Regions from separate parts of the Variovorax sp. 10N412 genome, predicted to be linked through region 2. Evidence: predicted binding sites of a transcription regulator. Region 2 holds the regulator's gene; the other holds the start of a gene.
What was found. The regulator LexA, encoded in region 2, represses DNA repair genes until DNA is damaged. The targets are predictions, from matches to a motif close to ACTGTATNNNNATACAGT.
Positions count from the first base shown of each region.

Region 1: the regulator LexA is predicted to act here: its motif matches at 4,867-4,884, upstream of AC1DJH_RS03060 (PA0069 family radical SAM protein).

Region 1 is NZ_JBFTIO010000001.1:595,585-605,772, forward strand. It holds gene AC1DJH_RS03045 (efflux RND transporter permease subunit) at 1-938, shown strand, start outside; gene AC1DJH_RS03050 (efflux RND transporter periplasmic adaptor subunit) at 1,032-2,288, shown strand; gene AC1DJH_RS03055 (efflux transporter outer membrane subunit) at 2,285-3,796, shown strand; gene AC1DJH_RS03060 (PA0069 family radical SAM protein) at 3,747-4,841, opposite strand; gene AC1DJH_RS03065 (GbsR/MarR family transcriptional regulator) at 4,963-5,565, shown strand; gene AC1DJH_RS03070 (thiol-disulfide oxidoreductase DCC family protein) at 5,626-6,048, shown strand; gene AC1DJH_RS03075 (SAM-dependent methyltransferase) at 6,081-7,043, shown strand; gene AC1DJH_RS03080 (SRPBCC family protein) at 7,081-8,133, shown strand; gene AC1DJH_RS03085 (DUF4166 domain-containing protein) at 8,130-8,756, shown strand; gene AC1DJH_RS03090 (DOPA 4,5-dioxygenase family protein) at 8,764-9,111, shown strand; gene AC1DJH_RS03095 (glutathione S-transferase) at 9,108-9,764, opposite strand; gene AC1DJH_RS03100 (polyhydroxyalkanoate depolymerase) at 9,846-10,188, shown strand, end outside.
Region 2 is NZ_JBFTIO010000001.1:6,355-16,542, reverse strand. It holds gene AC1DJH_RS00095 (GNAT family N-acetyltransferase) at 1-370, shown strand, start outside; gene AC1DJH_RS00090 (acyl-CoA dehydrogenase family protein) at 451-1,722, opposite strand; gene AC1DJH_RS00085 (phosphotransferase) at 1,752-2,858, opposite strand; gene AC1DJH_RS00080 (Crp/Fnr family transcriptional regulator) at 2,878-3,597, opposite strand; gene AC1DJH_RS00075 (oxepin-CoA hydrolase, alternative type) at 3,659-4,438, opposite strand; gene AC1DJH_RS00070 (3-hydroxyacyl-CoA dehydrogenase) at 4,456-5,976, opposite strand; gene AC1DJH_RS00065 (MFS transporter) at 6,142-7,311, opposite strand; gene AC1DJH_RS00060 (D-2-hydroxyacid dehydrogenase family protein) at 7,308-8,315, opposite strand; gene AC1DJH_RS00055 (hypothetical protein) at 8,417-8,794, opposite strand; gene lexA (transcriptional repressor LexA) at 8,932-9,615, opposite strand; gene AC1DJH_RS00045 (asparaginase) at 9,689-10,188, shown strand, end outside.

The DNA of each region.
Region 1 (10,188 bases), 590 kb from region 2:
AGACGGCGCCGGCCTTCTGGCTGAACCCGGTGAACGGCGTGGTCTACAGCATCGCGGTGCAGACGCCGCAGTACACGGTCGATTCGCTCGACTCGCTGCTGAACATTCCGGTGGGCGCGGGGGCAGGCACGGCTGGCGGCAACGGCGCGCAGCAGCTGCTCGGCAACCTCGTGACCACGCAGGCCGACCGCCAGCCGGCCGTGATGTCGCGCTACAACATCGCGCCGGTCATCGACGTGTACGTGAGCGTGCAGGGCACCGACCTCGCCAGCGTGGCTTCGAAGGTGCAGAAGCTGGTCGACGAGATGCGCCCGAAGCTCTCGCGCGGCAGCCGGGTGGAGATGCGCGGGCAGGTGCAGACCATGCAGTCGTCGTTCATCGGCCTGGGCGTGGGGCTGGCCATGGCCATCGTGCTGGTGTACCTGCTGATCGTGGTCACGTTCCAGTCGTGGCTGGACGCGGCCATCATCATCACCGCGCTGCCGGCCGCGCTGGCGGGCATCGCGTGGATGCTGTTCATCACCGGCACCACGCTGAGCGTGCCGGCGCTCACGGGCGCCATCATGACCATGGGCGTGGCCACGGCCAACTCCATCCTGCTGGTGTCGTTCGCAAGAGAGCGGCTGGCCGCGGGCATTCCGCCGCTGTCGGCTGCGCTGGAAGCCGGCGCCACCCGCATCCGCCCGGTGCTGATGACGGCGCTGGCGATGATCATCGGCATGATCCCGATGGCGCTGGGCCTGGGCGAAGGCGCCGAGCAGAACGCGCCGCTGGGCCGCGCGGTGATCGGTGGCCTGATCTTTGCCACGGTGTCGACATTGTTTTTCGTTCCCGCGGTGTTCGCGGGGGTGCACAGTCGGCTTGCGCACCGCAAGGCGGCACGCGAGGCTGCTCACCAGCCACAACCGCCAGCGGGCGCAGCGCCCCAGGAGAATTGAAACCTTGACCCCCACGCTCATTCACTTCGTGTATTCGCTGCCCCCCGAGGGGGCCGCAGCTCGCCTTGGGAGCGGCCCGGCGCCGAGCTGGTCATGACGGAACAACGCCATTCGGCATTGGCCATCCACCCCATCGCCGCAGGAGAGGGCGAAGGCGAACTGCTGCGCCGCCGGCAGATCGTGCGGCGCACGCGCTGGCTGGTGCTGGTCGTGCTGGTGCTGCTGGCGCTGGGCGCGGCACGCACCGTGTTCGTGCGCATGGCCAATGCCCGCGCGCTCGAGGCGGGCACCACCGAGCGCGCCAAGCAGTACGTGCAGACCGCTTTCCCCCGCACACCCACCGCCGGCCAGACGCTGGCGCTGCCCGGCACGCTGCAGGGCTTCGTGCAGTCGCCCATTTCGGCGCGCGCCAGCGGCTACCTCAAGCGCTGGACCAAGGACATCGGCAGCCGCGTCGAGAAGGGCGAGCTGCTGGCGGAGATCGAGACGCCCGAAATCGACCAGCAGCTGTCGCAGGCCGTGGCCGCGCGCGCGCAGGCCGCCTCGGGCCTGGCGCTCGCGCAGAGCACCGCCGAGCGTTGGGAAGCGCTGCGCAAGAAGGACGTGGTTTCGCAGCAAGACCTGGACGAACGCCGCGGCGCCGTGGCACAGGCCACTTCGAACGTGGCCGCGGCCGATGCCAACGTGCAGCGCCTGAAGCAGACCGAGGGCTTCAAGCGCGTGGTGGCGCCGTTCGCGGGCGTGATCACGCGGCGCAACGTCGACACGGGCGACCTGATCGATGCCGGCGCGGGCGGCGGCGCCGGGCGCGCGCTGTTCCTGCTGGCGCAGACCGACCCGCTGCGCGTGTACATCAACGTGCCGCAGGCCTACGCCCAGCTCGTGAAGACGGGCCAGCCGGTGGTGGTGACACAGGCCGAGCTGCGCGGCCAGAGCTTCAAGGGCGAGGTGGCGCGCACGGCCGGCTCCATCGACGCGACCACGCGGATGATGCAGGTCGAGGTCTCCCTGCCCAACAAGGACGGCGCACTGCTGCCGGGCGCCTATGTGCAGGTGTCGCTGCCGCTGGCGGCCAGCCGCACGCTCACCGTGCCGTCGAACGCGCTGCTGTTCCGCGCCGAGGGCACGCGCATCGCGGTGGTCGATGCGCAAGGCCGCATCGGCCTGCGCCCCGTGACGCTGGGGCGCAACTACGGCGAGAACGTCGAAGTGCTCGGCGGGCTCGAAGGCACCGACCGCATGGTGCTGAACCCGTCCGATTCGCTGGCGGACGGCGACGTGGTGGCCGTGGCGCCCGACGCGCCGCCACCGGCGGCCAAGGGCGCCGCGCCGAAGAAGGAGCCGGCGTGAGACTGCGACTGCTGGCTGCAGCGTGGGCAACGGCTTGCGTCGCGCTTCCCGCGCTCGTTGCACTTCTTGCAGGCTGCGCCGTCGGCCCCGACTACAAGACCCCCGACACGCCCCTGCCCGTCAGCTGGAAGCTGGAGGAGCCCTGGCGCCTGAGCACACCCAGCGACAGCGCCGACAAGGGCCCGTGGTGGCAGCGCTTCGGCGACGCGCAACTCGACGCGCTGCAGGCGCAGGCACTGGCCGGCAGCCCCACGCTCACGATCGCCAATGCGCGGCTGGCCCAGGCGCGTGCTGCGCTGGCCTCCAACGCGGCCAGCCGGTACCCGCAGCTGGGCCTGGGCACCCGCGCCTCGCGCCTGAAGATTTCCGCCAACCGGCCGCTCACCAACTACGCCAGCGCCAACGCATCGACCGTGCAGAACGACTTTGCGCTGTCGCTCAACGCCAGCTACGAGGTCGACCTGGCGGGCCGCGTGCAGCGCACGGTCGAGGGCGCCACGGCGTCCGCCGAGCAGTCCGCGGCCGACCTGGCGAACACGCGGCTGCTGCTGAGCGCCGACGTGGCCAGCAACTACTTCAACCTGCGCTCCAGCGACATCGAGCTGGACGTGATCTCGCGCTCGGTCGGCCTGCAGCGCCGCGCGCTCGAACTGGTGACGGCGCGCCATGACCTGGGCGCCGTGTCGGGCCTCGACGTGGCGCAGCAGCAGGCGCTGCTGGAGACCACGCTCACGCAGATCGACGTGCTGAAGAAGCAGCGCGCGCAGTACGAGCACGCACTGGCCACCCTCACCGGCACGCCCGCGCCCAGCTTCTCGCTGCCGGTGGACCTGCGCGAGATACGTCCGCCCGCGGTGCCGCTGGGCGTGCCGTCTGAAATTCTGCAGCGCCGGCCCGACGTGGCTTCGGCCGAGCGCGCCATGGCCGCGGCCAACGCACAGATCGGCGTGGCCACCGCGGCCTTCTACCCGAGCTTCATCATCTCGCCGACGCTGGGCGTGGACAGCCGCATGATCGAGTCGCTGTTCAACGGCCCCAGCCTGCTGTGGTCGGTGGGCGTGTCGGCCACGCAGGTGCTGTTCGACGGCGGCCGGGTGCGCGCGAACGTCGACTTCGCCAAGGCCGGCTACGACGCCACCGTGGGCAGTTACCGCCGCACCGTGCTCACCGCCATGCAGGAGGTGGAAGACGGCATCACCGGGCTTTCCGCGCTCGACAGCGCCACCAGACAGGCGCAGGCCGCCGTGACGGCCGCGCGCCGCGTGCTCGACATGGCGACCAGCCGCTACGAGGGCGGTGCGTCGACCTACCTCGACGTGATCACCGCGCAGCAGTCGCTGCTGACGGTGGAGCGCCAGGCCGCGCAGTTGCAGGGGCAGCGGCTGCTGACGGCGGTGTTCCTGGTGAAGGCGCTGGGGGGCGACTGGTGCGGCATGGACGGCCTCGCTGCCGTCGGACCTAGAACAGGCTGCCCTGCCCCGCAGTCCCAGGTGGTCGGAACGCGCTGATGTCGAGCGGGATGCGCTCGCGGTTGTAGCCGATGCGTTGGGTCGCTTTCATGAAGCGCTGGTTGATCAGGTCGGCCCACAGGCCCGAGCCCTTCATGCGCGTGGCGAAGTCGGCGTCGTAGTCCTTGCCGCCGCGCATGTCGTGGATGCGCGCCATGATGCGGTCCGCCCGCTGCGGGTAGTGCAGCGACAGCCATTCCTTGAAGAGCGGCGCCACCTCCCAGGGCAGCCGCACCACCGTGTAGAAGGCGCTGCGCGCACCGGCCTCCCAGGCGGCTTCGAGCACCTGCTCCATGTCTTCGGTGACGAAGGGAATCTGCGGCGCCACGCTCACCCCCACCGGCACGCCCGCCTCGGCCAGCGTGCGAATGGTGCGCAGCCGCCGGTGCGGCGCCGCGGCGCGCGGCTCCAGCTTGCGCGCGAGTTCGCCGTCGAGCGTGGTCACGGTGATGTACACGGCGGCCAGGCGCTCGGCGGCCATGGGCGCGATCAGGTCGAGGTCGCGTTCGATGGCGCTCGACTTGGTGACCAGCGCGAACGGATGCCGCGTTTCCCGCAGCAACTCGATGATCGAACGCGTGAGCCGCAGCTCGCGCTCGATGGGCTGGTAACAGTCGGTCGCGGTGCCGATGGCGATGTAGCTCGGCCGGTAGCTCTTGCGCGCTAGCTCGCCGCGCAGCACCTCGACGATGTTGCGCTTGGCGATGAGCTTGGTCTCGAAATCGAGGCCGGGCGACAGGTTGAGGTAGCTGTGCGTGGGGCGCGCAAAGCAATAGATGCAACCGTGCTCGCAGCCCCGGTACGGATTGAGCGAGCGGTCGAAGGAGATGTCGGGCGAGTCGTTGTCGTTGAGCACCGACTTCACGTCCTCGAAGCGCACCTCCGTGGCCAGGGGCTGCAGTTCGTCGGCCTCGGCCACGCCGTCCTCGAGCGTGCCCCAGCCGTCGTCGAAGGCGTTGCGCTCGTCGCTCGAGAAGCGATGCGCCAGCCGCGTGGCCGCACCGCGGCCCTTGATGGCGTGGATGGGAATCTGGGCAGCGGGCATGGCAACTCCTGGATGGCTGGAATTTACTGTTTATTCATACAGTATTCCACCGATTCACTGTTGTCGCCGATTTTTCTATTTCTCTATTGACAGAAATTTCGTAAATCCTAAACTCGACGCCATGGAACTCACCGACATTCAACGCAAGTTCGTCCTGCACTGGGGCGAAATGGGCTCCATGTGGGGGGTGAACCGCACCGTCTCGCAAATCCACGCCCTGCTCTTCGCCCACGGCAAGCCGATGAACGCCGAAGAGCTGTCCGACACGCTCGGCGTGGCGCGCTCCAACATCAGCAACAGCCTGAAAGAGCTGCAGGCCTGGAACCTCGTGCGCATCACCCACACGCTGGGCGATCGCCGCGACTACTTCGAGACCAGCGTCGACGTGTGGGAGCTGTTCCGCACCGTGGTGCGCGAGCGCAAGGAACGCGAATTCGACCCCACCGTGCGCGTGCTGCGCGAGCTGGTGGCGAACCCCGACTTCCAGAAGGAGCCAGCCGACGCGCAGGACCGCATCCGCTCGACGATGGAGCTCATGGACAAGCTGGCCACCTGGGCCGACGAAATGCTGCGGCTGTCGCCCGGCACCCTCGACAAGGTGCTGACGCTGGGCGCGAGCGTGCAGAAGTTCGTGCGCGGCGATGCGCCCGCGGCAAGCCAGGGCGGCAACGGTGACAAGGGCGAAGACCCTGACGCGCACCATGCCAGCCTCCCCATGATCTGAGCCCCTTTTTTTTGCCCAGTTATTTCTGTTTTGACAGAAATATCGAGAACCAAGAACATCATGAACACCGCCACCGCCCCCGCCTACCCGCTGACCATCTACTTCGACGCAAGCTGCGCCATCTGCAGCGCCGAGATGAATCACATGAAGGCGCGCGATGCGGCCGGCCGGCTGCGACTGGTCGATTGCTCACCCGCGGCATTCACCGCCGGACCTGCTGCGCGCGACGCGCTGATGGCCGCCATCCATGTATCGGACGCGCAGGGCCGGGTGTTCGTCGGCGTGCCGGCCATCCGCATCTGCCGCACGGCGGTGGGGCTGTCCAGCGGCGGCTTCCTGCTCGACCTCCCGCTCGTTGCGCCGCTGGCCGACCGCGCCTATGCGCTGCTGGCACGCAACCGCTACCGCATTCCGCGCTGGCTGGCCGCCAGGCTCGCGGGGCGCGTGGCGCCTTCCTGCGACGACGGCAACTGCCGCCTCTGAGAACCGACGAGCCACCCAGCCAGGGAATCGCCATGCCCACTGTTTTCCAGCCCGACTTCCGCATGTCCGACGAAACGTCCGCGCCCTCTCCCGTGCCCGCACCCGACGCCGGCGCCCCCATCACCGCCGAGGACACGCAGCACTACTTCACCGAAGTGGCGGTCGACTACAGCGCCTGGAGCCCGAGCTACAACATGCATTTCGGCTACTGGCGCGCCGGCCTGAACCCGCTGCGGCGCGAAGGCATGCTGGTCGAGATGAACCGCGTGATCGGCCGCGCGCTGCGGTTGCCCGAGGCAGCGCAAGGCACCGCAGCGCGCCGCTGCGTGCTCGACCTGGGCTGCGGCGCCGGCGCCACCGCGCGCACGCTGGTCGGCGACGACCCCTCGCTGTACGCCATCACCGTGACCAACGTGCCGGTGCAGAACCGCATTGCCGCCCGGCTCGACGCGGCCGCGCGCGTGGCCGACCGCATGGCGCACCTCGAGGCCGACTACACCCGCACCGGCCTGCCCGCGGCGCAAGCCGACGGCGCCTGGGCTGTTGAAAGCGCCTGCTATGCCGACGGCACCGCCAAGGCCGGCTTCGTGCGCGAAGCCGCTCGCCTGCTCAAGCCCGGCGCGCGCCTGGCAGTGGTCGACGGCTTCTTGCTGCGGCGCGAGCCGGGCCGGGCCGCCGGCTGGCTGCACCGCCTGTGGGCCGACAGCTGGGCCGTGCCCACGCTGGCCGTGCGCGACGACTTCGTCGCGGCGTTGCACGCGCACGGCTTCGAGGACATCGAGGTCGAGTCGCTGCGCTGGCGGGTGGCGCCGAGCGCGCTGCACATCCCGGTGCTGGCCACGCGCTTCACGCTGGCCGAACTGTGGAAGGCGCGCGGCAGGCTCAGCCCCTGGCGTCGCAAGCACATCGTGGCGAGCTATTGCGCCCTGGCGCTGGGCATGTTCTGTCGCGACTTCGACTACTGCATGGTCACGGCCAGGCGCCGCGCCGACTGAGCGAACCACAACACACAACGAGGAGAAGAGGTTTCCCATGCGCAACGACACACCGGAAGAAAGCAGGTTCTCGGGGCTGGCGCCCGTCGAGCAAACGGCGAACGACATGCAAAACGCGCCCCGGCGCCGCATGCCCTTCGCATGGTTCTGGCCGATGCTGGCGGGCGCGCTCGTCGCGCTGGTGCTGCGCATCGTCTTCAGCGGCGGGCCGGGCCACCGCTTCTCGCCGATGCTCGGCGCCTTCGTGTACTTCGTGCCCGCGGTGTGCGGCGCGGTCACGGTGTACATGGCCGAGCGCATCGAGCGGCGCAGCTGGGGCTACTACCTCTGGGCGCCGTGGGTGGCCACGGCGCTGTTCGTCACCGGCACGCTGGCCGTGTTCATCGAAGGAATCATCTGCGCCATCGTCATCGTGCCGCTGTTCGCGGTGATGGGCAGCGTCGGCGGGCTGGCGATGGGCATCGTGTGCCGCATCACCAACTGGCCCAAGCCTGCCCTGTACGGCTTTGCGCTGCTGCCTTTGCTGCTCGGCGGCATCGAGCCCCAGCTGCCCAACCCCGACCAGTTTTCCCATACCTCGCGCACGCTCTTCATTGCGGCGCCGGCCGAGCGCGTGTGGCACGCGCTCAACGAGGCGCGCGACATCCGTCCCGGCGAGGTCGGCGACGCGTGGGCCTTCCGCATCGGCGTGCCGATGCCGATGTCGGGCGTGACCGTCGAGACGCCCGAGGGCCGCGTTCGCCAGGTGCAGTGGCAGAAGAACGTGCACTTCGAAGAAGTCATCACCGAGTGGCAGCCCGGGCGCCTGCTGAAGTGGCGCTACCGCTTCACGCCCGAGTCCTTCCCCGCCGGCGCATTGGACGACCACGTGATGATCGGCGGCCAGTACTTCGACCTGCGCGACACCAGCTACACGCTGACCCCGCGCGCGGGCGGCACCGAGCTGCGCATCGACGTGTCGTGGCGGCTGAGCACGCGCTTCAACTGGTATGCGGACCGCGTGCTGCAGGCCCTGCTGGGCAACGGCTCGGAGAACATCCTGCGCTTCTACAAGGCACGCAGCGAAGCCGCTGCCGTGGCGGCCGGATGATGCAGCCCGTGTTCCAGCAGGTGCTGGGCCCCGCGTGGGAGCGGCTGGGCGACGTCGTCAGGCGGCACTACACGATGGCGCCGTTCTCCGACGACCATGTGTGCGTGCGCGGCGTCATGAGCGAGGTCTGGCACGCGCCCTGGGCCGCGCTGCTGATGCCCTTCGGCCGGCTCTTCGGCGCGCTGGTGCCGCACGAGGGCACCGATGTGCCGATCGAGGTGCACTACCACTGCCACCCCGACAACGCCAAGCTGTACTGGAACCGCGTCTTCCACTTTCCCGGCAAGCGGCCCTTTCACTTCCGCTCGCACATGGAACACGACGCGGGCGGCGGCAGCGAGGTGATCGAGTACGTGCGTTTCGGCATCGGCATGCGCCTGGCGGTGAGTGCGGAAGAAGGCGCGGTGGTGTTCCGCGACCTGGGCTACGTCTGGCGCATCGGGGGCCTGCGCATCCCGCTGCCGCTGGGCCTGTGCCTCGGCACCGCCTACGTCGAGGAGCGCCCCGACCCGCACAGCGCCGAGCACTTCACCATGAAGATGCGGCTGCGCCACCGCTGGTTCGGCGACGTGTTCCGCTACAGCGGGCGTTTTCACCTGGCTCCGCGCTTGGGGCCACAATGAGCGCACCATGCCGCGCCGCCCCGAAAACCTCTACGCCCAGTACCACGCCCACGTCTATTTCGCGCCCGCCACGCTGGCGCAGGCCCGCGCCCTGGTCGAGCGCGCGGGCCATGAACTGATGGTGGTGGTCGGCCGCGTGCACGAGCGGCTGGTGGGGCCGCATCCGCACTGGAGCTGCCAGCTCGCCTTCGACGCGGCCGAGTTCGACCAGGTGATCGGCTGGCTCGACGCCCACCGCGACGGGCTCGACGTGTTCGTGCACGGCGTGACGGGCGACGACTTTGCCGACCACACGGCGCACGCCATGTGGCTGGGCGAGGAAAGCGCGCTCGACCTGCGGATGTTCAGGCACTAGAACTCGGCGTCGAGCTCGTCGATCTCGTCGGGCTCCTTCTTGGCCTCGGCCACCCATTCCTTCATGGCCGGCAGCTCCATCACGCGCTTGCAGTAGGCCGCGCAGGTGCTGTCGAGCGCCACGTCGTAGCTCAAAAAGCGCGTGACCACCGGCGCGTACATCGCGTCGGCCATGCCCGGCTGCTTGCCGAACAGGAAGGGCCCGCCATGGGCCTTCAGGCATTCGCGCCAGATGGCGACGATGCGGTCGATGTCGGCCTGCGCGCGCGACCACACCTTGAAGCTCTTGAAATGGGCCTTGATGTTCATCGGCAGCGCGCCGCGCATCGAGCCGAAGCCGGAGTGCATTTCCCCGCAAATGGCGCGGCAGTGGGCGCGCGCGGCCACGTCGTCCGGCAGCAGCCCGGCCTTGGGCTTGATCTCGTTCAGGTACTCGCCGATGGCCAGCGTGTCCCACACCTTCACGCTGCCGTGCTGCAAGGAAGGCACCAGCATGGAAGAAGACAGCAGCAGCATCTCGGCCTTCATGGCCGGATCGTCGGGCGGAATGACCTTCTCGCTGAAGTCCAGGCCGGCCAGCCTGCACATCAGCCAGCCGCGCAGCGACCATGCGCCGTAGTTCTTGCTGCTGATGGTGAGAACGGGTTTGGCCATCGGGAAGCTCCTTGGACGTTGCTGCACTGCGTGCAAGCGCCATGCCATGCGGTTGGCCCGCAACTTGCCTGCACCGGGTTCATGCTGTACCGGGCCTACCAGAACCAAGCCGACCTGCTTTCACCGGCACGCCTGGCGGCGCAATTCCTGGGCAAGGCCCTCTGGCAGGACGGCACGGAGCACACCCCGGTGCGGCGCATGGCCGCCCAGTTCGAGGTGTTCTCGCGCATGCGGCTCACGCACACGCGGCCGCCCTACGGCATCGACAGCGTGCCGGTCGACGGCGTCGACGTGGCCGTGCACGAGGAGACGGCGCTCGTTTCGCCCTTCGGCACGCTGCTGCATTTCAGGAAGGACATCAAAGCGGTGCACCCGCCCGTGCTGCTGGTTGCACCACTGTCGGGCCATTTCGCCACGCTGCTGC
Region 2 (10,188 bases):
CGCGGCGGTGCGCAAGGGCCTGCCCGCGGCGCTGGCTGCGCGTCCCCAGGCTTTCAGCGTGCTGGCGTACGACGGCGCGCAGCCTGTGGGCTTGGTCAATTGCATGGAAGGCTTTTCGACTTTCGCCTGCAAGCCGCTGGTCAATGTGCACGACATGGCGGTGCTGGCCAGCCATCGCGGCCAGCGCGTGGCGCAGAAGATGTTCGCGCTGGTGGAGCAGGAGGCGCGCCGGCGCGGCGCCTGCAAGCTCACGCTCGAAGTGCTGTCGGGCAATGCGCCGGCCCTGCGCGCGTACGAGCGCGAAGGGTTCGAGGGCTATCAGCTCGACCCGGCCTTCGGCCACGCCATCTTCCTGCACAAGAAACTCTGAAAAGAAAAAGGGCCAAGGCGAATTCGTCGCCCCGGCCCTTGCCGCGGCCCTCTCCCCAAGGAGAGAGGGCGCAGGTCACATCAGAAGCGCGTCACCGGCATGTCGGCGTCGGCCTTGTTCGGCGCGTACTTGCCCAGTTCCCACTTGGCGATCGCGTTGCGGTGCACTTCGTCCGGGCCGTCCGCGAAGCGCAGCGTGCGCGCATGCGCATAGGCGTTGGCGAGTGGGAAGTCGTCGCACATGCCGCCGCCGCCGTGCACCTGCATGGCCCAGTCGATCACCTGGCAGGCCATGGTGGGCGCGACCACCTTGATCATGGCGATCTCGTTCTTGGCGACCTTGTTGCCGGCCACGTCCATCAGCCAGGCGGCCTTGAGCGTGAGCAGGCGCGCCATGTCGATCTTGCAGCGCGCTTCGGCGATGCGTTCCTGCGTCACGGTCTGCGACGCCACGGTCTTGCCGAAGGCCACGCGCGACGAGGCGCGCTTGCACATCAGCTCGAGCGCGCGCTCGGCCAGGCCGATCAGGCGCATGCAGTGGTGGATGCGTCCCGGGCCGAGGCGGCCTTGGGCGATCTCGAAGCCGCGGCCTTCGCCGAGCAGGATGTTGCCCACCGGCACGCGGACGTTCTCGAAGTACATCTCGACGTGGCCGTGCGGCGCATCGTCGTAGCCCATCACGTTGAGCGGGCGCACGATGCGGATGCCCTTGGCGTCCGCCGGCACGATGACCATGCTCTGCTGCGAATGGCGGGGTGCGTCGGGGTCGGTCTTGCCCATGGTGATGAACACCGCGCAGCGCGGATCGGCCGCGCCGGAAATCCACCACTTGTGGCCGTTGATCACGTACTCGTCGCCCTGGCGTTCGATGCGCGTCGCAATGTTGGTGGCGTCGCTGGAGGCCACGTCGGGCTCGGTCATGGCGAAGGCCGAGCGAATTTCGCCTTCGAGCAGCGGCTTGAGCCAGCGGGCCTTGATTTCTTCCGAGCCGTAGCGCGCGATGGTTTCCATGTTGCCGGTGTCGGGCGCCGAGCAGTTGAACGCCTCGCTCGCCCACGGCACCGCGCCCATGATCTCGGCCAGGGGTGCGTATTCCTGGTTGGTCAGGCCGGCGCCCGCGTAGCCGGAGGCAGAGGCGCTGTCGACCGGCAGGAACAGGTTCCACAGGCCCTGGGCCTTGGCCTTGTCCTTGACCTTCTCGACCGTCTTCAGCGCGCTCCAGCGCTTGCCGGCGACCGTGTTGGCGGCAAGCTCGGCGCTGTACTCGGCTTCGGCCGGGTAGATGTTCTCGTCCATGAACGCCTTGACGCGCTTCTGCAGATCCTTGGTCTTGGCCGAATATTCGAAATCCATCTTCGTCTCCTGGTGGGTGTAGGGGCGGGTTACGCCTTTTGGGCAAACTGCCAGGCCATTTCGGCCATGGGGCGCGCGCCGCGGGCCGAAGCCACGGCTTGTTCACTCGATGCCGTGCCGGCCTCGACCCGCTTGGCAATGCCTTGCAGGATCGCGGCCATGCGGAACAGGTTGTAGGCCTGGTAGAAGTTCCAGTCGGGCGCCAGCGCCTCGGGCGTGCTGATGCGGGTACGTTCGCAGTACCGGCGGATGTACTCGCTCTCGGTCGGGATGCCCAGCGAGACAAGGTCCACGCCGCCGATGCCGCGTCCCGTGGTGGGGGGCATGTGCCACGACATGCAGTGGTAGCTGAAGTCGGCCAGCGGATGGCCCAACGTGGAAAGCTCCCAGTCGAGCACCGCGATGATGCGCGGCTCGGTGGGGTGGAACATGACGTTGTCCAGGCGGTAGTCGCCATGGACGATCGACACCTTGCTCTCGTCGCGTGCGCTTGCCGGCATGTGGGCGGGCAGCCAGTCGATCAGCCGCTCCATGGCCTCGATCGGCTGCGAGAGTTCGCCCGCGCCGTCCGCCGAAGCCTTGTACTGCTTGCTCCAGCGGCCGATCTGGCGTTCGAAGTAGTTGCCGGGCTTGCCGTAGTCGGCCAGGCCGCGGGCGGCGAAATCGACCGTGTGCAGCGCTGCGATCACGCGGTTCATCTCGTCGTAGTAGGCGGCCCGCTCGGCGTTGCTGAAGCCCGGCAGCGACTGATCCCAGAGCACGCGGCCCTGCATGAATTCCATGACGTAGAAGGCGCGGCCGATGATGGCTTCGTCTTCGCACAGGCAGTGCATGCGCGGCACCGGCACGTCGGTGCCCGCGAGGCCGCGCATGACCTTGAACTCGCGTTCCACCGCATGGGCCGAGGGCAGCAGCTTGGCGACCGGGCCCGGCTTGGCGCGCATCACATAGCTCTGCGACGGCGTGAGGAGTTTGTAGGTCGGGTTCGACTGGCCGCCCTTGAACATCTCGACCGTGAGCGGACCCTTGAACCCCTCGAGGTTTTTCTCGAGCCAGGCCGCAAGCGCATCGACGTCGAAGGCATGCTGTTGCGAGACGGCACGGGTGCCGATGAAGTTGGAGAAGTCCTGGCTCATGTCGGTTGTGTCTTGCGTTCTAGTTTTCGGCTTCCGAGACGCGCATCAATGCCGCGCGGTCCAGGATCACGAGGCCGCTGGTCTCGATGCGGATGGTGCCCTCGCGCTCCATGGTCTTGAGCTCCTGGTTGACCCGCTGGCGCGAGGCGCCCAGCAGCTGCGCCAGCTCCTCCTGCGCCAGTTGCAGGCCGATGCGCATCTGGCTGCCGTCGTCCAGGTTCGGTACGCCGTAGCTGCGCACCAGGTGAACCAGCTGCTTGGCCAGCCGGGCGCGCAGGGGCAGGGTGTTCAAGTCTTCCACCAGCCCGAACAGCGTGCGGATGCGGCGCGCCTGCAGCCGCATCAGCGCTTCGTACAGTTCCACGTGCGCGGTCAGGATCTTCTGGAAGTCGGCCCGCGCCACGCACAGGATGGTGCTGTCCCCATGCGCATAGGCGTCGTGCGTGCGCCGGTCCCCGTCGAACATCGCCACGTCGCCGAACCAGATGCCCGGCTCCACGTAGGTCAGCGTCACCTGCTTGCCGGAGACAGCCGTCGAACTCACGCGCACTGCGCCCTTGGCGCAGGCAATCCAGTGTTCGGGCGGGTCGCCGCGGGCGGCGATCAGGTCGCCGTCCTTGTAGCGTTTGACGAAAGCACATCGGAGGATGTCGTGCCGTAGCGATGGAGATAGGGAAGAAAACCAGCGACCACTGTTGATCGCTTCACGTTCTTCGATAGTAAGAATGGGGTCGTCCATTGGTCTGTCCTCTCGGCGACTGAAAAGGCGGGGGGTGTCACGGGAGCGACGCAGCGCTGCGTCACTCGTACCGGGGCGGTTTCTTGTCGAGGAACGCGGCAATGCCGATGCCCGCGTTCGCATGGTGGAGGTTGCGCACGAAGTGGTCGCGCTCCTGCGAGAGCTGCGACGCGAGCGTGGCGCCGCGCGCATCGCTCAGCAGCTCCTTGATGCTGGCCAGCGAGTTCGGCGCGCGTGCATTGAGCCTGGTGGCCAGGGCCAGTGCGCCTGCGAGCGCCTGTCCGCTTTCCGTGAGTTCGTTGACGAGGCCATGCGCATGCAGGCGCGCCGCGTCGATGCGCTCGCCGTTCATGAGCCATTCGCTCGCCAGTTGCCGTGGCAACTGCCGCCCCAGATGCCAGCTCAGGCCGCCGTCGGGCGACAGCGCCACGTTGCTGTACGAGGCCGCGAACACCGCGTCGCGTGCCGCCACCACGAAGTCGCAGGCCAGCGCGAGCGAGAAGCCCGCGCCGGCGGCCGCCCCTTCGACCGCCGCGATGATCGGCTTGGGGAAGGTGCGGATCGAATCGATCCAGTTGTGCAGGCCCTCGATGCTCTCTGCCTGCACCGAGCGGTCGAGCTGGCGGTTGGTCAGCAGCCGCTGCAGCGAGCCGCCGGCGCAGAACCAGGCGCCTTCGCCCACGATGACCACGCTGCGGATCTCCGCGCTGCCCTCGGCGCCGTTGAGCGCCTCGATGCCCGCGGCGTAGATCTCTGGGCCCAGGGCGTTGCGCTGGGCGGGGTTGGCGATCGTCAGCACCATGGTGCTGCCTTCGCTCGTGCTCTTGAGTTCGGCGGTCATTGCGTGTCTCCGGCTTTTTATTCTTCTTCGTGCAGCAGGCTCAGGCCCAGCGCGCCGCGGCGGCGCAGCCACGGGCTCGGGCGATAGCGCGGGTCGCCGTACACGGTCTGCAGGTTGAACAGCACCTCGAGCATGTTGGTCGGGCCGTAGAGGTTGCCCATGGCGAGCGGGCCGCGCGGGTAGCCCAGGCCCAGCTGCACGGCGGTTTCGAGGTCGGCCGGCGTGCACACGCGCTGCTGGCACATGTCGGCCGCGATGTTGACGATGGCGCCGACCACGCGCTGCGTGACGAAGCCGCCGCTGTCGCGGATCACGCTCACGGCCTTGCCGTCTCGCGCGAACAGGGCGTGCGCGGTGTCGCGCATGTCGCGGCGCGTGGCCGGGTTGGTGGCGAGCACGCGGCGCTTGGTGGCGGCGTCGTCGATCAGCATGTCGATGCCGACGGTGCGCGTGGCATCCAGGCGCTCGACCGCGGCCACCGTGGTCACGTCGAAGCCCAGCGGCGCCACCAGGATCAGCGAATGCGCGGCAGGCGCGGCGCCGCTGTCGATCTGCGCGCCCAGCGTGTTCACCAGGCGCAGCAGCTCGGCGCGCCGCGCGGCGCGCGGCGACACCCACACCGAGGGCGTGCCTTCGGCCACCGGGGGGGCGGCCTCGGGCGTCTGCTGCATCACGCCGTCGGTGTAGCGGTAGAAGCCTTCGCCGGTCTTGCGGCCGAGCACGCCCGCAGCCAGGCGCTGTGCGGTGATCACGCTCGGGCGGAAGCGCGGTTCCTCGAAGTACTGGTGGTAGATCGACTCCATCACCGGGTGCGACACGTCGAGCGCGGTCAGGTCCAGCAGCTCGAACGGGCCGAGGCGAAAGCCGGCCTGGTCCTTCAGGATGCGGTCGATCGTCGCGAAGTCGGCCACACCTTCGCCCACGATGCGCAGCGCCTCAGTGCCGTAGCCGCGGCCGGCGTGGTTCACGATGAAGCCGGGCGTGTCCTGCGCCTGCACTGCGCTGTGGCCCATCTGCCTGGCATACCCCGCCAGTTGCGTGCACACCCCGGCCGCGGTCTTGAAGCCGGCCACCACCTCGACCACCTTCATCAGCGGCACGGGGTTGAAGAAGTGGAAGCCCGCGAAGCGCTCAGGGCGCTGGAGCCCGGCCGCGATGGCCGTCACGGAGAGCGAAGAGGTGTTGGTGACCAGCGTGGCGGTGTCGGCGACCACGCCCTCGAGCTCGCGGAAAAGCTTGCGCTTGACCTCGAGGTCTTCGATCACCGCCTCGACCACCAGGTCGCAGTCGGCCAGCGCCTGCAGCGCATCGACGGCCTTCACACGGGCGATGTAGGCATCGCGCGTGGCGGCGTCGATCTTGTTTTTCTCGTGCAGCTTGTTCCACTGGGCGACCAGGGCTTCGCGCCCGCGCTCGGCGGCGCCGGCGAAGCTGTCGAGCAGCAGCACGTCGCTGCCTGCCTGGGCGGCAATCTGCGCGATGCCGCGACCCATGGCCCCGGCGCCGACGACGCCGATTCGGGTGTAGTTCACTGTCATTTGCTGGAAGTCTTCAATGGTTGGATGGGTTCCGGGCCCGCCGCGCAGGCGATGGGGCAGTTGCCGCGGGCGCGCTGTCGAAGGCTCCGATTTTGCAGCGCCGCGCGCAAGTGACGTGACGGGTTTTACGCGGAGGCCTTTTTCTGCGGGCAGGCCTTCGAACAGTCAGGCCGGCCGGCCGCTTCGGTCGATGGCCACGCTCAGCGCCATGGCCAGCACCAGCACGGCGAGGCCGAGCCAGCTCATCCAGGCCCCTGCGTCGTTGGCCAGCAGCCAGCCGCCGAGCGCGGCGCCCACCGCCTGGCCCGTGTAGATGCCCGAGCTGTTCAGCGCCACCGAGCCCGGCGCGAGGGCAGGTGCAAGGCCCACCAGGCGCGCTTGCTGGGCCGAATTGGTCGCAAAGCAGCCCAACCCCCAGGGCACCAGCACCACGGCCAGCCAGGCGAGCGTGGAAGCCAGCGGCCACAGCAGCAGGCTCACGGCGATCAATGCGCTGGTGATGAGCACCATGCGCCCGGCGCCGACACGGTCGATGTACCGGCTGACCACCATGTTGCCGATCAGGCCGAAGATGCCGAACAGTGCCCATATCACGCTGAGCGCGGTCGCATCGGCGCCGTAGCTCTGCTTGAGGATCGGGCCGAAATAGCTGGACAGCACGAACTGGCCCGCGCCCTGCAGCGCCGTGACCGAGACGATGCCCATCAGCACCGGGCTGCGCAGCACACGCGACCAGGCCGCCGCCGTCAGCACGGCGGGACGAATGCCGTTCGGCAAGGTCAGCCAGATCGATGCGGCGCTCGCGACGCTGAGGGCGGCGATGGCCGTGAATGCCATGCGCCAGCCCAGATGTCCGCCGATCAACGCGCCGATGGGCAGGCCCAGCACCGAGGCCATGGACCAGCCCAGAAAGACGAAGGTCACGGCGCGCCCGCGCTGCTCCGCCGGCACCAGCATGCCAACGCACGCCGCGGCCTGCGGGGTGAAGATGGCCGGCGCAATGACCGTGAGCATGCGTACCGGCAGGAGGGCGCCGAAGCTCGGCATCCAGGCCGCGAGCAGGTGCCCGGCGGCGTACCAGAGCATGGTGAGGGCCAGCAGCTGGCGCCGGTCCCAGCCCGCGACCGCGGCGGCCAGCAGCGGCGCGCCGATGCACATCACCACCGCGGCGGCCGTGATCAGTTGCCCGGCGGTGGCAACGCCGACCGACAGCGACGTGCTGATTTCATTGAGCGTGCCCGGCACCACCATCACGCCGGTGCCGATCACGAAGTTGCCGGCGAGCAGCGCCCAGAGCGCACGTTGCGACGTGCGCTGCGGCGCGACCGGACTCACCGGCGGACCTGCAGCGCGCCCGGATTCACGATGTTGGTGGGATTGCCGTTGATGTAGCTCACGACGTTGTCGAACGCCTGGCCGAAGTAGCTCTCGTAGCTTTCCTGCTCCACGTAGCCGATGTGCGGCGTGCAGATGCAGTTCTCCAGCCGAAGCAGCGCGTGGCCCTGCAGCGGCGGCTCGCTCTCGAACACGTCGATGGCGGCCAGTCCCGGGCGGCCGCGGTTGAGCGCGGCGAGCAGGGCGTCGGCTTCGACCAGTTCGGCGCGCGAGGTGTTGACGAACAGCGCCGTCGGCTTCATGCGGGAGAGGTCTTCCAGCGTGATGAGGCCGTTGGTCTCTTCGTTGAGCCGCAGATGCACCGACAGCACGTCGGCGGCGGCGAAGAATTCATGGCGATTCTGTGCGACCTGGAAGCCGTCGGATCGGGCCTTGGCGCAGCTGGCTTCACGCCCCCAGATCACGACCTGCATGCCGAACGCCTGCCCGTAGCGCGCCACGAGTTGGCCGATGCGGCCATAGCCCCAGATGCACAGCGTCTTGCCCTTGAGCACGGAGCCGAGTCCGAAATTGGGTGGCATCGACGCCGACTTGAGCCCGGATTGCTGCCACGCGCCGTGCTTGAGGTTGCTGATGTACTGCGGCAGCCGGCGCATGGCGGCCATGATGAGTGCCCAGGTGAGTTCGGCAGGCGCTTGCGGAGAGCCGGAACCCTCGGCCACTGCCACGCCGCGCTCGGTACATGCCGCGACGTCGATGTGGCCGGCGACGCGCCCGGTCTGCGAAATGAGCTTGAGCTTGGGCAGCTTTTCGATGAGCTGGCGAGAAATCTGGGAGCGCTCGCGAATCAGCACGATCACATCGGCGTCCTTGAGGCGAACCGACAGTTGCCCGATGCCTTTCACCGTGTTGGTGTAGACCTTGGCCGCGTACGCGTCCAGCTTGGCGGCGCAGCGCAATTTGCGCACCGCGTCCTGGTAGTCGTCGAGGATCACAATGTTCATGGCGTGCCATTGTGCCTCGCAGCATTGGCATGTCGCACCAGTGAACGTTTGGATACCCGGCCCGCGGCGGCTTCCGGGCCCCTCCGCAGGGGCGTTTTGCGTCAGTGCAGCCGCGTCGAGCGGTGGACCGTGGCCAGGGTTTCTGCGGCTTCGAGCGCGGCCAGCCGGTCGAGCTCGTCGCACACGTCGGCCATGCGCCCGGAGATCACGACGCGGTTGTTGCGCTGCTGGCCTTTGCCGTCGACCACGCGAACCACGCGCAGGGGACGTGCAGGGGCCGTGGCGACCTCGGGCGCCGTGGCGTTGCCGCCGACGCGGGTGGTGCAAGCGGGGCGCACGGCCACGTAGCGCAATCCGGCGGACGTGTCGTTGGCGTCGAGCCGATCCCTGGCGTGGGGGCGGCGCGCCGGAATCAGGCGGTTGGCCAGCGATTGCAGCGGCATCCAGAAATCAGCGATGGCGAGGAGGGCGATTCCCATGTGAACTCCAAAAAAGTATGAGGTTGAACACAGGCAGGATTTCTTGAATCGGCCGCGACAGGGTGATGGCGACTTCGCGCCATACGCCCGCCACCTGTCGCGGCCGGATGAGGTGCTGTTGCCAGCAGGCCATGGGCCTACATGAGCATGGTGTTGCGGATGAGCCCGACCGCGAGTCCTTCTATTTCGAAGGGCTCGCCCGGCTGCACGATGATGGTCGGGTAGTCGGGATTTTCGGCGTGCAGCTCGATGACCTGCTTGTTGCGCTTGAGGCGCTTGACGGTCACTTCTTCGCCCAGCCGCGCAACCACGATTTGCCCGTTGCGCGCTTCCTTGGTGGCCTGCACGGCGAGCAGGTCGCCGTCCATGATGCCGGCGTCGCGCATCGACATGCCGCGCACCTTCAGCAGGTAGTCGGGCTGGCGCTGGAACAGCGTGTTCTCGACGTAGTAGGTCTGGTCGACATGCTCTTGCGCCAGGATGGGAGAGCCGGCTGCGACACGGCCGATGAGCGGCAGCGCCAGCTGGGCCATGCCAGGCAGCGAGAGCGAGAACTGGCCGCCTTCGCGGTGGCGCGTTTCGTTGAGCGAGCGCAGGGCGTCGCCCTTGAGGCGAATGCCGCGCGAGGTGCCGCTGACGAGTTCGATCACGCCCTTGCGGGCCAGCGCCTGGAGGTGTTCTTCGGCGGCATTGGCCGACTTGAACCCCAGCTCATTGGCGATTTCGGCGCGCGTGGGTGGCGCACCGGTGCGTGCGATGGCACTCTGGATCAAGTCCAGGATCTGCTGCTGGCGGGCTGTAAGCTTCACGGCGAACTGCATATGTGGTTCCTTGCGGCACTGGGTAGATATCCAGTAGCTGTATTTTTAACCAGTTTTTAAAAGTTGACAAGTCATGGTCAATTCCCCTTTGCCTGACGTGCGCCGCGTGGTGGTGCTGGGTACCGGCGGCACCATCGCTGGCAAGGCTGCCAGCAGCGGTGACAACATCGGCTACACCGCAGGGCAGGTGGGCGTGGCCGACCTGCTGGGCGGCATCGAGCCACCCGCAGGAGTGACGCTGGTCGCAGAGCAGGTGGCGCAACTCGACAGCAAGGACATGTCGTTCGAGGTCTGGCAGAAGCTGGCTCAGCGCTGCGCGCATTGGCTCGCGCAACCGGACGTGGCGGGCATTGTGATCACGCACGGCACGGACACGCTCGAGGAAACGGCCTTCTTCCTGCACAGTGTGCTGGCGGCGACCAAGCCGATCGTGCTGACTTGCGCGATGCGACCCGCGACCGCGCTGGCGCCCGATGGACCCCAGAACGTCAGGGACGCCCTCGGCGTTGCTGTCACTGCAGGCGCGCGGGGTGTGACGGCGGTGTGCGCTGGAACCATCCACAGCGGTCTGGA